Luteolibacter yonseiensis: one gene and its partner. The protein of the gene in region 2 binds, or shares a complex with, the protein of the main gene of each other region. Links are inferred from orthologs where the notes say so. Each region holds a gene or a part of one and is shown on either strand. Other genes may lie near its edges.

Region 1 (5,379 bases), on a different replicon or contig from region 2:
GACGGTTCATCCGGGCCATGGCCATGAGACAGCCGGGCATGTTCTTGTCACAGCCGCCGATGGCGACAAAGCCGTCCATCCCCTCGCAGCCCACCACCGTCTCGATGGAGTCCGCGATCACCTCACGGGAAACGAGCGAGTATTTCATCCCTTCCGTGCCCATGGAAATGCCGTCGGAAATGGTGATGGTGTTGAAAATCACGCCCTTGCCGCCCGCGGCGTCGGCCCCTTTCGAGGACTCGATGGCGAGCTTGTCGATGTGGACGTTGCACGGGGTGACCTGGCTCCAGGTGGAGGCGATGCCGATCTGCGGCTTGGAGAAATCTTCTTTTTTGAAACCGACGGCGTAGAGCATCGCGCGGCTGGGGGCGCGGTCGGGGCCATCAAGCATCAGACTGGAAAAGGGGCGTGTTGTGTCGTTCATCGCGGGCGGAGCATCCTGCGGATAATCCCCTCACGTCAAGTGCGGGAGATTGTTGAAAGTCACGCGGGTTCCGGGCGGGTGGTTTCCTGAAAAACACCTCTTCCGTCGGCCGGCAGGCCCCGCACCACCGGTTTTCGCCCATGACCGGGCCACCGCGCTTTTCGAACACCTCATTTGACATTCGGCGGAAAATTCCTCTAGTTTGCCCGCCCGACGCCAAAGTCGGTACTATCTATTATGAACATTGTTGTCGAGAAGCAGCCAAAGTGCGTCGCCACCCTTCGCGTTGAAATCCCAGCGGATAAAGTCAACGGCCAGCGCGATCAGATCGTCAGAGGCTACACCAGCAAGGCCCGCGTCCCCGGATTCCGCCCAGGCAAGGCTCCGCGTGCTGTCGTGGAAAAACGTTTCCAAAAAGAGATTTCCGAAGAGCTCAACGGCGTGCTCATCAACGAGGCCTACGACGAGGCCCTCAAGCAGGAGTCGCTCAACGTGCTCGACTTCGGCGTGCCGGAAGACGTGACCACCCACGAAAACGGCTCCGTCACCTTTGTTTCCAAGCTGACTCTCGCTCCGGAAGTCACTCTTCCTGAATACAAGGGCGTCACCGTCACGGTGCCACCCGCCGCCGTTCCAACGGAAGAAATCGAGGCGCAACTCACCGCCCTCCAGGAGCGTTTCGCCGATTTCAACGACATCGAGGGCCGCGCGGCCGAACTGAAGGACTTCGCCGTCATCGACTACACCTCGACTGTCGAAGGCAAGCCAACCGAGGAATTCCTCGGCAAGTCCGCCGGCTACCTCTCCGGCCGCGAGGGCTTCTGGGTCCGCCTTGATGAAAAGGCGTTCCTCCCCGGCTTCGCCGCGCAGCTCGTGGGCGTGAACGTGGGCGACTCCCGCGAGATCACCATCACCCTGCCTGAGGATTTCCCCGTCGCGGACCTCCAGAACAAGGAGATCACCTTCCAGGTCACCGTCAAGGAACTGAAAACGGCCGTGCTTCCCGAGCTCAACGACGAGTTCGCCGCCAAGCTCGCTCCGGACCAGACGCTCGAAGGCATCAAGACCATCATCACCGAGAACATGGAAGGCGAGCGCCGCCGCAAGATCGATGACATGAAGGTCAACCAGATCGTCGCGCACTTCAATTCCCAGGTGAATTTCGAGCTTCCGGACGAACTGATCGCCCAGGAAACCCAGAGCCAGGCCGACGCCATCGTCCGCCAGGGTGTGAAGGCCGGCATGACCGAAGGCGAGATCGAGTCCCAGCAGAGCGAGATTTTCTCCAGCGCCGCCGACCAGGCCGTTTCGAACCTCCGCACGAATTTCATTTTGCAGGAAATCGCCCGCATCGAAAAGATCTCCGTGACGGATCAAGAGTTGGTGCAACACCTCGTCCAGATCGCGAATTCCCGTAAAGTGGCTCCCAAGAAGTTCATCAAGGACATGCAGCGCGCCGGACGCATCCAGAACATCCGCAGTTCCATGGCCATCGGCAAGACCATTGACTTCCTCGTCGAGCACGCGAACGTGGTGGAGTCAACCGAAACAACACTCGATGCTTAACTTCCCCACATCATCAATGAGCAACTCCGGCACGCCGAAAAACTACTACGTCCCCGTGGTCGTGGAGTCGGACGGTCGTGGCGAGCGCTCCTTCGACATCTACTCGCGCCTCCTGAAGGACCGCATCATCTTCATCGGTGTCCCCATCGATGATTTTGTCGCGAACTCCGTCATCGCGCAGCTTCTCTTCCTGCAGATGCAGGACCCGAAGAAGGACATCCACATCTACATCAACTCCCCCGGCGGCTCCGTCACCGCGGGCCTCGCGATGTATGACACCATGCAGTTCCTCACCTGCGACGTGAACACCTACTGCATCGGCATCGCCGCCTCCATGGGCTCCGTGCTCCTGACGGCCGGGACGAAGGGCAAGCGCTTCTGCCTGCCGAACTCCCACGTCATGATCCACCAGGTCTCGGGCGGCGCCTCCGGCACCGCGTCCGACGTCGAGCGCACCATCGGGTTCATGTTCAACCTGAAAAAGCGCCTGAACGGCATCCTCGCCCACCACACGGGCAAGACCGTCGAGCAGGTCGAATTCGACTCGGATCGTGACAATTACATGACCGCCGAGCAATCCGTCGCCTACGGCCTCGTGGACAAGGTCCTCGAAAGCCGCAAGCAGCTTCCGGACGCCGTCGCCGCGGCGATCGAAGACAAAACTCCCGAAGCCTGACGCTTCACCAGCAGCCGGGCACCCCCCGGCTGCTCCATTTTCCCCTATTTTCCCGTAACCTCATGGCACGCGCCTCAAATCTCACCATGTGCTCCTTCTGCGGAAAGAGTCACTCTGAAGTCAAAAAGCTCATCGCCGGGCCGGGAGTCTACATCTGCAACGAGTGCATCGACGTCTGCGCGAATATCCTCGAAAAGGAACTCGGCACCACCGCCACCGCGAAGGGCAAGACGCCCGCTGACAAGCCGGGATTCAAGATCCCCTCGCCCGCCAGCATCCTCGCGAAGCTCAACGAACACGTGGTCGGCCAGGAGAACGCCAAGAAAGTCCTCTCCGTCGCCGTTTACAACCACTACCAGCGCCTGCGCCAGGACCAGGCGAAGGTCGGCGATGAGTTCAAGGACGTGGAGATTGAAAAATCCAACATCATGCTTCTCGGGCCCACCGGCTCGGGCAAGACCCTGCTCGCCCGCACGCTCGCCCGCGTGCTCGACGTGCCGTTCTGCATCGTGGACGCCACCACCCTCACCGAAGCCGGTTATGTCGGCGAGGATGTGGAGAACATCATCCTCCGCCTGCTCCAGGCTTCCGAGTTCGACGTCGCCCGCGCCGAACGCGGCATCATCTACGTGGACGAGATCGACAAGATCGGCCGCAAGACCGAAAACGTCTCCATCACCCGGGACGTCTCGGGCGAGGGCGTGCAGCAGGCTCTGCTGAAAATCCTCGAGGGCACCATCTGCAACGTCCCGCCGCAAGGCGGCCGCAAGCACCCGCAGCAGGAATACATCCAGGTCAATACCGAGAAGATCCTCTTCATCGTCGGCGGCGCGTTCGTCGGACTGGAGGACATGGTGAAACGCCGCCTCGGCAGCAACACCCTGGGCTTCCACGTGGACGCAGCGAAGGAAAACCTCGATGATCCTGCCGTGAACGTTCTGGAAAAAGTCCAGCCCGAGGATCTCCTCCATTTCGGCCTCATTCCGGAATTCATCGGCCGAATCCCGGTCATTTCCGCGCTGAGAAAACTCACCGAGGAGGAACTCATGTCCATCCTCACCGAGCCGAAAAACGCGCTGGTGAAACAGTATGGCAAGCAACTGGCCATGAACGACGTGAAGCTCCGCGTCACCCGCGACGCGCTCCGCGCCCTCGCCGAGGAAGCCGTCCGCCGTGGAACCGGTGCCCGCGCCCTGCGCTCGATCTTCGAGAAAATGATGCTCGAGGTGATGTTCGACATCCCGTCCCGCGAGGATATCGAGTCCGTCACGATCAACCGCCAGGTGGTCACCGGCGAGCGTCCGCCCGCCATCCGCCGCAAGCGTGCGGACCAGGACGCCGCCTGAAATGGCGCTCCGATCCGTCACCGGTCACCTGTTGGGCCGCTAACAATCAGCCGATTGAATCGAAACTTAACTTGATTCAACAAACGCAACTGATAGTTGTTTTCAAGTCATCTGGGACAAGATCCCTGATGCAGAGAAACCAACAACCGAAAACAACATCATGACAACCGTTAAATTCATCATCGCAGCCGCAGCAGCTTCCTTCCTCGCCGCTTCCTGCTGCCCGAATCCGCCAGCACCAACTCCGGCGCCAGCTCCGGTGTCCTCGAAGTAATCTCCCCTCTTCATGGAACCCGGTCCGCCATCGCGGCGGATCGGGTTTTTTTGCGCCTTTTTCCTATCCGGGCATTTTGCGAAACCACGTGATTTCCGCGTCGGCTCATTATGGCCGCAAGATCGTTTCCCTCCAGGATTCCCGCGTATTCCGCCCTCCGGTCAGCCGATCGAACGCTCCACCGCCCAGTATAGCCCGGCGCTCGCGATCATGAGCGAAGCGGGCCTCGCAATGACGGTGCGATACCAGTCCCGCTTCCACCACAATGCCACCGCCGCGGACGCGATGCCCACCACCGCGAGCTGGCCGAACTCGATGCCCATGTTGAAGCTGAACAACGCCGGGAGGAAGTCGCCGGAATCCACCAGGGTTTCTTCAAACGAATGGGCGAATCCCATGCCATGGATCAATCCCGATCCGAAGACCACCCACGGCCTCCAGCGGCTGAGTTTGTCCGAAAACAGATTCTCCCCCGCGACAAACGCGATGCTCAGGGCGATGGCGACCTCCACCAGAACCGTCGGAGCGTGCACGATGCCGTAAAGCGAAAGCCCCAGCGTCAACGAATGCGCCAGGGTGAAAAGCGTCATCTGCAACAGCAACGCCCCCGCGTTTTTCGTGAGAAAAAACAGCCCGAGGATGAACAGGATGTGATCCAGCCCCCCCGGCAGGATGTGGGTGAACCCGATGACGAAATACTCCGGAACCACCGCTGTGGCGGTGGTCAGGATCAGCAGGGCTAGCGCGGGGCGGATCATGGAGCGGGAAAGGGATAGAGCGGACAGGGTCCGCTGTGAAGCGTCAAACGGAGCGCCGGCATCAGCCCGGCGGGTGGCGATCCCCCGTCGGCTGAAAACCAGTGCTCCGTTGATTTCACGTCATGTTTCGACCTAGAAGCGGCGTGTCAGCGAAACCCGGAACGTCCTCGGCTCGGCGGGATGGAGGTGGATGTCATCCACACCCGCCGCAGGTTCTCCCGGCAGACGCGAGGTGTAGAAATACTCGATGTCATTGTCATCCCGGCCCAGCAGGTTCAGGCAATCCACCGCCACCTCCCAATCGTTTTTCCGGTAACCGGCGCGGGCGTTCACCT
Region 2 (7,909 bases):
TTGACCGAGAGAATGACATGGCCGTATTGACCGCGGCCACCGGATTGCTTGACCAGTTTGCCCTCGCCGCCCGCGGCCTGGGTGATGGTTTCGCGGTAGGCGATCTGCGGGGCACCGGTGTTCGCCTCGACCTTGAACTCGCGGCGGAGGCGGTCGATGATGATTTCCAGGTGAAGCTCGCCCATTCCGGAGATGATCGTTTGTCCGGTTTCCTCGTCGGTTTTGACCATGAAGGTCGGGTCTTCCTCGGAGAGACGTCCGAGTGCGAGGGCGAGTTTTTCCTGATCTGCGATGGTTTTCGGCTCGACGGCCATCGAGATGACCGGTTCCGGGAAAGTAGGGGGTTCGAGGACCACGTCGTGGCGCTCGGCGGCGAGGGTGTCGCCGGTGGTGACGTTCTTGATGCCGACCATGGCGGCGATGTCACCGGAATAACAGACGTCGATGTCCTTGTGTTCGTTGGCCTGGATCTGGATCAGACGACCGACACGCTCGGATCGGCGGGTGCGCGGGTTATAAACCGTGTCGCCCTTCTTGATCATTCCGGAATAAACGCGGAAGAAAACGAGCTTGCCGACGAATTTGTCCGCCCAGAGCTTGAATGCGAGGGAGACGAATTTTTCGTTGTCGGAGGTGATGACCTCGATCTTTTCCTCCTCATTGTCGGGATTCATGCCGATGGCGGCGGGAATATCGAGCGGGCTCGGGAGGTAATCGACAACGGCATCGAGCAGATACTGGACGCCTTTGTTCTTAAAAGCGGAACCGCCGGCAACCGGAACCAACAAGTTGGCGATGGTGGCGCGGCGGAGGCCTTGCTTCAGTTCTTCGAGAGTGATGACTTCCTCATTGAGGAATTTTTCGCCAACCTGGTCGTCCACGTCGGCGACGGCGTTGATGAGTTCATCGTGGGCCTGTTTACAGAGATCGACAAGATCGCCTTCAAGGTCCCTGACGGTATAGGTGGAGCCGAACTTGTCGTCGTCCGAGAAGTAGACGGCTTTCTGGTTCACCACGTCGATCTGGCCGATGAGCTGGTCCTCGGCACCGATCGGGATCAGGATTCTGACGGCATTGGCACCAAGTTTTTCTTTAACCTCGCTGACAACGTTGTCGAAATCGGCACCGGTGCGGTCCATCTTGTTGACGAAGACCAGACGCGGGACGTTGTACTTCGTCGCCTGGCGCCAGACGGTTTCGGTTTGCGGCTGCACACCGGCGACCGCGTCAAAAACGACAATGGCACCATCGAGAACCCGGAGGGACCGTTCGACTTCAGCGGTGAAGTCGACGTGTCCCGGAGTGTCGATGATGTTGATGCGTTGTTTCTGACCAGGGAAAAGCTTGGTCACACCCTCTTCCGCGTGTTGCCACCACTCGGTGGTGACAGCGGCGGAAGTGATGGTGATCCCGCGTTCGCGCTCCTGCTCCATCCAGTCCGTCGTGGCACCACCATCGTGGACCTCGCCGATCTTGTGGATCATCCCGGTATAAAACAGGATGCGTTCCGTGAGCGTCGTCTTGCCGGCATCAATGTGCGCGGCGATCCCGATATTCCGGGTGCGCTCGAGCACATATTGACGGTTTGGACTATTCGGATTCACGGAACGGAAGTTTCTGGAGCGCTGTCGGTGAATTAGAAGCGGAAGTGGGCGAAAGCGCGGTTTGCCTGCGCCATCTTGTGCACGTCGTCGCGTTTGCGGACGGCGCTTCCTTGGTTGTTCGCGGCGTCCTTGATCTCGTTTGCGAGAGCGACGTGCATCGGGGTGCCCTTGCGGTTGCGGGCGTAGTTGACGAGCCAGCGCATGGAGAGGGACTCGGAACGATCCGGAGCCACTTCAAGCGGGACCTGGTAGGTGGCACCACCGACGCGGCGGGATTTCACTTCCACGCGTGGTTTGGTGTTCTCGACGGCGCGGGTGATCACTTCGAGCGGGTCGATGGTGTCGACACCTTCGTTCGCACGGTCGATTGCGGCGTAAACGATGCGCTGGGCGAGCGAACGTTTTCCGGATTCCATCACCTTACTGATGAGGTGACCAACGAGGGCGCTGTCGTAGCGGGGATCGCGACGATCTGGTTTGGTAAAGATGCGCTTGCGGCGTGGCATGGCGTTGGGATGGTAGTTTGTTGGTTAAAATGCGAAGCGGATTACTTCTTCTTGCCTTTGGCAGGAGCCGCGGCCTGGCCGGGCTTCGGACGCTTGGCACCGTACTTCGAACGGGATTGACGGCGCTTGTCGACACCAAGGGTATCGAGCGAACCACGAACAATGTGGTAGCGCACACCCGGAAGGTCTTTCACCCGGCCGCCGCGAACGAGGACGATCGAGTGCTCCTGGAGGTTGTGACCTTCACCGCCGATGTAGGCGATGACTTCGAATCCGTTGGTAAGGCGGACCTTGGCCACTTTACGGAGAGCCGAGTTCGGCTTCTTGGGCGTCCGAGTCATGACTTGAAGGCATACTCCGCGGCGCTGAGGGCAGTTGACAAGAGCGGGTGACTTCGACTTTTCGGCCGGAGTGAGGCGTCCCTTGCGAACGAGCTGGTTGATTGTCGGCATGATTTCCTGCGTGGTTCTGATTTTCCCGAGATTTTGGGACAGACCGGCACACCGACGAGATTTCCTCGCAAGAGCTTTTTTCCGGAGCTGCACCCGATAAATTTTCCCTGTAATTTGAGCTACCTCGATAAATCGTCAGCAGCCCTCGCTGTGGGGGGGGCGACTCTATGAGCCAAACCCGACCTGACAAGTCCTATTTTGAAAATTTCTTTTAATTTTCGTCAGAAAGCGTCGATTTATTGAAAAATCAAACCACAACGGGCGATTTGCACCTCAAATCGGGACGTTGAAACCGGGCACCAATCCAATATTAGTGCCAATTCCGGCATCAGAACCATCGAAACTGGCGGCCGATCCAAGGATCGCCCTATAATCCGGACCGAGGGCCGGCATCTGAACCGTATGCGCCCCGGAACCCACTCCCATGCCAATGAGCACCCGCTTCTTTCGCGCGCTGTTTATAATATCCATACTCACGGGCGAATTGTCCGCCGCCCCGTCGCCCATGAAGACCATCCGTGCCGACGATCCGCAGGTTCTCGCCGGATTGTCGCCGCTCAATTGGATCAAGAGCGCGGGCGCCGTACATTCGCCGGTATGTGGAGCGTCCTTCAAAATCGCTTTTCTCGATACGAAGCAGGTTATTCTCCACATTGATGCCGGTTCCCACTCCTATCCGTCCCCCACCCGCTTCCCCATTCTTGCTTGGACGGTGAACAACGGGACCGCCCGGACCCACCAGATCGCCGCCGGCGAAACCAGCATCACGCTTTCCGAGTCGGTTCCGAACCCGGTCATCGACTTTCACATCAGAGGCATGTCCCCTTTTGAGGACCGCTTCCATGGCGACGTCCCCGCAAACGCAGTCAGTTTGACGGGTTTCACAGTGGACCCGAAATGCCGCCTCACGGTCCCGTCCGCCGCACCGGTCTGGCTGAACCTCGGCGACTCCATTCTTTCCGGCGACGCCGCAGCCTATGATTCCAAACAGGGCCGCCCTCCGGACGACCAATGGGCCGCCTCGGATGACGCCCGCGCCAGCTACGGTTATCTCCTGGCCAAACACTACGGCTTCCGGGAATCCCGTCTTGCCTTTGGAGGTTACGCATGGTCCGGCGGAGGAGGAAACAATCCGCAGGCAGCCGACCTCATCGATCAAATCACCAGCACCACCTCCCGCCTTACGGACGGAAAGCTCGCCCCGTGCCCGAAAGTCGTCCTCATCAATCTGGGAGAAAACGGTGCTCCGAAATCCGAGCACGTCACCGCCGCTTTGACCCGATTGCGCGAGCGCTGCCTCCCGGATACCCGCATCATCGTCATGGTTCCCGTTTCGGGCCGGGCCCGCTCCGAAGTCACAGCGGCCGTCGAGGCCTATTTAAATACCAGCAAGGACCCGCACGCCCACCTGATCGATCTGGGCACCGTGCGGTTCAAGACCGCGGACGGGCAACACCCAACCGCCGATGGACACCAGGCGATTTACGAAGCCGCGCTGCCGTCTCTGGACAAGATTTTGAAATGACCCGCAAGTGAAGCGATGGCGGATCCCGATGCCCCCCAAATTCATCGACGGGCGGGCATTCTCTGCCGGTAGCCCGTTGGCACTCCCCTCTTCCTCACGGGAGGACAGGAGCATGGGCCATTCGTGGAGGGGCATTGACAGCCGCATTCCCCTGTCGGAGCCGATGGTGGGTTCTGATCGGGACATCAAAACCGTGGCTTCGGGAGATCCGCCGCGATTGCCGATCAGAAGACCAGCGCCGTCAAAATTGAATATGACGAAAATGTTTCCCAGCAGGGTTGGCCGGGTTTTCCATCCGGATGGAGTCTGACGTCGTGCCCGCCCGACCTGACTTCCCAGGCAGCCGGATCAGCCTGTCCGGGCGGATGGCGACCGAGGCGGGAAACTTTCCATCCCATTATGAAATTGAACCGCTTTTTGATGTTTTTCGGCTTTTTGGCAACACCGCTGTCCCTGATGGGAGCAACCACTTATGAGTGGACATTCGATCAAGGAGATCTGGGTTCATCGCTGGGTGGAGGAATCATGGCCGCCGCCGATGCCACGACAGCAGGGCAGATCACCTATGGAACCACCGATGGAGCAGCTGTTCCACACATCAATTTCCAAACCTCCCGATATCTCGCGGTTCCCGCTCTCACGGGCGCCGGCAACGGCCTGCTCCTGACGCTGCCATCCAGCGGCCCGAACGGCGGCGGGAGCTATATCAACGATTACTCGATCATCATGGATATCTACAGTCCGGGTGCGGCTGGCTGGCAGGCCCTCTTCAACACGGATACGTCGAACGGAAACGATGCTGATTTCTACATCGACGCCTCCGGACGCCTCGGAATCGCCGCCCTCGGCTACTCGACGTCCCCGCTGATCCTCCAGAACCAGTGGAACCGCATCGCGTTTGTTGCCGATCTGGATGGCGGCACCGTGAAATATTTCGTAAACGGCACACTGGCCTTCACCCGCACGGGATCAAGCATGAGGGACGGGAGATTCGCCCTCTACAGCAATGCGAACAGCGGAGCCGATCTCCTCTTGTTCAACGAAGGAGACACCAGCGGCGTCTACACCCATTCCCTCTATGTGAACAGCGTCGGGTTCATGGATTCCACCCTCAGCGATTCGGCGGTAGCCGCCCTCGGCGGTGCCAATGCCGGAGGCATTTTCGTCCCCGAGCCCGGCAGCATGATCCTTGCCGCCGTTTCATGTGCCGGTCTCGTCGCCCGCCGCCGCCGCGCCTGATCCCATCCAACCCATTTCCCGACAGCTTCATGAAACGTTCTGATTTCCTCCGTCTGACATCCGCCACGACCGCCGGCATGGCCACCCGGAGCATCCTCGGAGGATTGCTGGTGGAGCGGGCGATTTCCACCGCATCCGCGGCAGAGACCGGCTCCACCCTCAAGCCCTACCTGCAGACACCCCGGCCCGACTCCATCTGGGTCAGCTGGTGGACGGACGCCGGGGCCCAGTCCATCATCGATTGGGGGACGTCCGTGGACCAACTGGTGAATCAGGTGACCGGAGGCATGCAGAACCTGGGGACCAACTATCGTTACCACTCCGCGCAGATCACGGGGCTGCAACCGTCCACATTCTATTACTACCGTGTCCGGACCGAACTGGAGACCTCGGATGTCCACCGGTTCAAGACCCCGCCCGCCCTCGGCACCAAAACAGGCCGCTTCAGGGTGCTCGTGATCGGCGACAACCAGATCATCTCCACGGAGCGCCGTTGGGAGAAATTGATCGGCCGCGCGAGAATCAAGATCGAGGAAAAATACGGCGTCCCCTTGGAAGAGGCCGTCGATTTCATCCTCAATGTCGGCGACCAGGTGGATGTGGGAACGCTCAACCACTACCGGAACCTCCACTTCGAATACGGCAAGAGCGTCACTCCCAATCTCGCCTCGATGACCACCGTGGGAAACCACGAAACCTATGGTGGCGACAGCAACCTGGCGCTTTACAAGAGCCTTTTCTATTATGAGCAGCTCTCCTACCAAGGCATCACAAGCCCCGGGGGGGACGCCTATTATGCCTACCAGCTGGCCAACGTGCTGTTCATGCACTTCAACAGCGAGTCGATGCCGAACCCTGCGGAAGGGATCGGCAACGTGCAGAAGCAATGGGCCCAGGACATCATCAACGCCGCGAAGACCGACGATTCCGTGGAGTTCATCATCAGCCTGTGCCACCGTCCCTACCAGGCGGAACAATATGTCGGAGACATTTCCAACTGGTTCCGCACGGAGGTGATGCCGATCCTCGCGCAAACCGAAAAACACGTCCTGAACATCGGTGCCCACCACCACCTTTACGCCCGGGGACAGACACGCGATTGGCCGATCTACCACGTCATTTCCGGCGCGACGGCGTGGGACCAATATTGGGGCCAGTCGAGCGAGATCGACTATGACGATGTGCAGAAAACCGTGGCGAACTGGGCGTGGCAGCTGATCGATTTCGATCTGGACAACCGCGACATGCGAGTGGAGTGCTACGCCGAGGCGAACGTCCGGCTTCCCGAAAGCACCCGTTGGACGACCCAGGCCTACAACAGCCGCCTCATCGATTCATTCCACCGCCGTTTCGGCATCGCCGCGCCCCATGCCCCGTTGATGACGAACACCGGATCAAGCGCGCCGGGCCAGCAGAATCTGGTGGCGCTGCCGTTCATTCTCCATAGCTCCGCGTTCGCTTCGGATGCGCCGTCGGAGGTTCTCAACAGCACACAGTTCCAGGTCTCGGCGGACGCGGGCTTCTCCAGCCTCATCATCGACCGCATCCGTGACGTGGAGAACCTCTACGGTGACACGGGCGCTCCCAACTACGAGCCGGTCAACATCCATGCGGAAGTCAACGTGCTCGATTTCACCATCGCCGCGAACGCCCTGCCGGACAGCCACTACTACGCGCGCGTGCGCCACCGTGACTCGAACGCGGTCTGGTCCGGATGGTCCGCCGCTTATGTTTTCGACGTGACCGGCAGTTCGGCGGCAGGGACTTCCCTGAGCCTGGCAAAATCGATCTACGCACCGGGTGAGGATATCCTGGTCAGCTATGAACGTCCGTCCACCTTCGCGGCGGACTGGATCGGCATGTTCCGCCACGGAGAATCCCCCGCATCCGCCGTCCCCGCATCCCGCCAGTATGCGACCGGCGGTGCCGGGAGCCGGAATTTCCGATACGATTTCACTCCCGGAATGTGGTTCGCCGGATTCTTCGGTAACAACGGGACGGCCGAGATCGCTCCTCGTGTTCCTTTTTATGTCGGGACACCTGTCCAGATCACCACGACGAAGGCGACCTACGACGAAGCCGAGGACGTGACGGTTTCATGGAACGCCGCTCCCGGCGGTGAGGATGATCTGATCGCTGTCTATCTGGTCGGCGAGGTTCCCGGCACCGCCACCCCCGCCATCACCGTCCCCGCGAGATCCCGCCATGGAAAACGTACGGTCGCGGGACTGGCGAAGGGCTTCTATTACGCGACCTTCCTGGTGAACGGACAGGCCTACGAGCTGTCTCCCCGCGCCGGTTTCTCCATCGGCACCCTCATCGCCGAGGTATCCATGGATACGGCGGTGGTGACCGCCGGGCAGAATTTCACGGTCCGCTTCTCAGGTGGTCCCGGCATTCCCAAGGATTGGATCGGGCTGCACGCCGCGGGCGGCACACCCGGCCTCGCGCCGCTCCTGTCCTACCTCTACTTCGCAGGGGCCACCTCCGGCTCGGTGACCTTTGCCCTGCCGGACCTCCCGCCGGGCGACTACTTCGTCTCGATGTTCACCAACGACTCCTACACCGAGGTTTCGAACCGTT

What was found. Proteins that work in one complex are often made in the same cells at the same time.
Region 1: the proteins of rpsG (region 2) and tig are in contact, whole or in part, in a crystal structure (PDB 3GTY), measured with the Thermotoga maritima proteins. The link is inferred for Luteolibacter yonseiensis from one-to-one orthologs. Residues at the interface, in WP_004081843.1 of Thermotoga maritima: Lys34, Lys52, Lys55, Glu59, Arg62, Gln63, Glu66, Asn67, Lys69, Val71, Arg95, Ala109, Lys110, Lys111, Gly112, Arg113, Pro114, Glu117, Glu121, Ile124, Ala125, Tyr127, Asn128, Asn129, Thr130, Gly131, Lys135, Asp139, Arg142, Met143; in WP_004081061.1 of Thermotoga maritima: Glu122, Val124, Val129, Leu130, Tyr133, Glu188, Gly259, Ile262, Tyr263, Glu266, Ser270, Glu273, Gln274, Glu277, Arg308, Gln311, Ile312, Ser315, Tyr316, Glu325, Arg329, Arg336, Leu363, Phe366, Trp367, Arg373, Leu377, Arg381, Leu384, Glu387.

The regions. Positions count from the first base shown.
Region 1 is NZ_JAENIK010000002.1:71,307-76,685, reverse strand. Bases 1-2,825 are described here. They hold tig (trigger factor), read left to right. Parts: upstream 1-661; coding sequence 662-1,990; downstream 1,991-2,825. Other genes in these bases: clpX (ATP-dependent Clp protease ATP-binding subunit ClpX), read left to right, coding at 2,729-2,825; JIN84_RS01330 (ATP-dependent Clp protease proteolytic subunit), read left to right, coding at 2,007-2,666; ilvD (dihydroxy-acid dehydratase), read right to left, coding at 1-424. In the rest of the region: more of clpX, read left to right, coding at 2,826-4,012; JIN84_RS01320 (hypothetical protein), read right to left, coding at 4,115-4,300; JIN84_RS01315 (HupE/UreJ family protein), read right to left, coding at 4,448-5,044; JIN84_RS01310 (TonB-dependent receptor), read right to left, coding at 5,177-5,379. UniProt on the Bacillus subtilis protein: Involved in protein export. Acts as a chaperone by maintaining the newly synthesized protein in an open conformation. Functions as a peptidyl-prolyl cis-trans isomerase.
Region 2 is NZ_JAENIK010000011.1:387,657-395,565, reverse strand. What follows is about bases 374-3,173. They hold rpsG (30S ribosomal protein S7), read right to left. Parts: upstream 2,111-3,173; coding sequence 1,637-2,110; downstream 374-1,636. Other genes in these bases: JIN84_RS11330 (SGNH/GDSL hydrolase family protein), read left to right, coding at 3,068-3,173; rpsL (30S ribosomal protein S12), read right to left, coding at 2,152-2,562; fusA (elongation factor G), read right to left, coding at 374-1,604. Also shown: more of fusA, read right to left, coding at 1-373; more of JIN84_RS11330, read left to right, coding at 3,174-4,087; JIN84_RS11325 (LamG-like jellyroll fold domain-containing protein), read left to right, coding at 4,487-5,326; JIN84_RS11320 (purple acid phosphatase family protein), read left to right, coding at 5,356-7,909.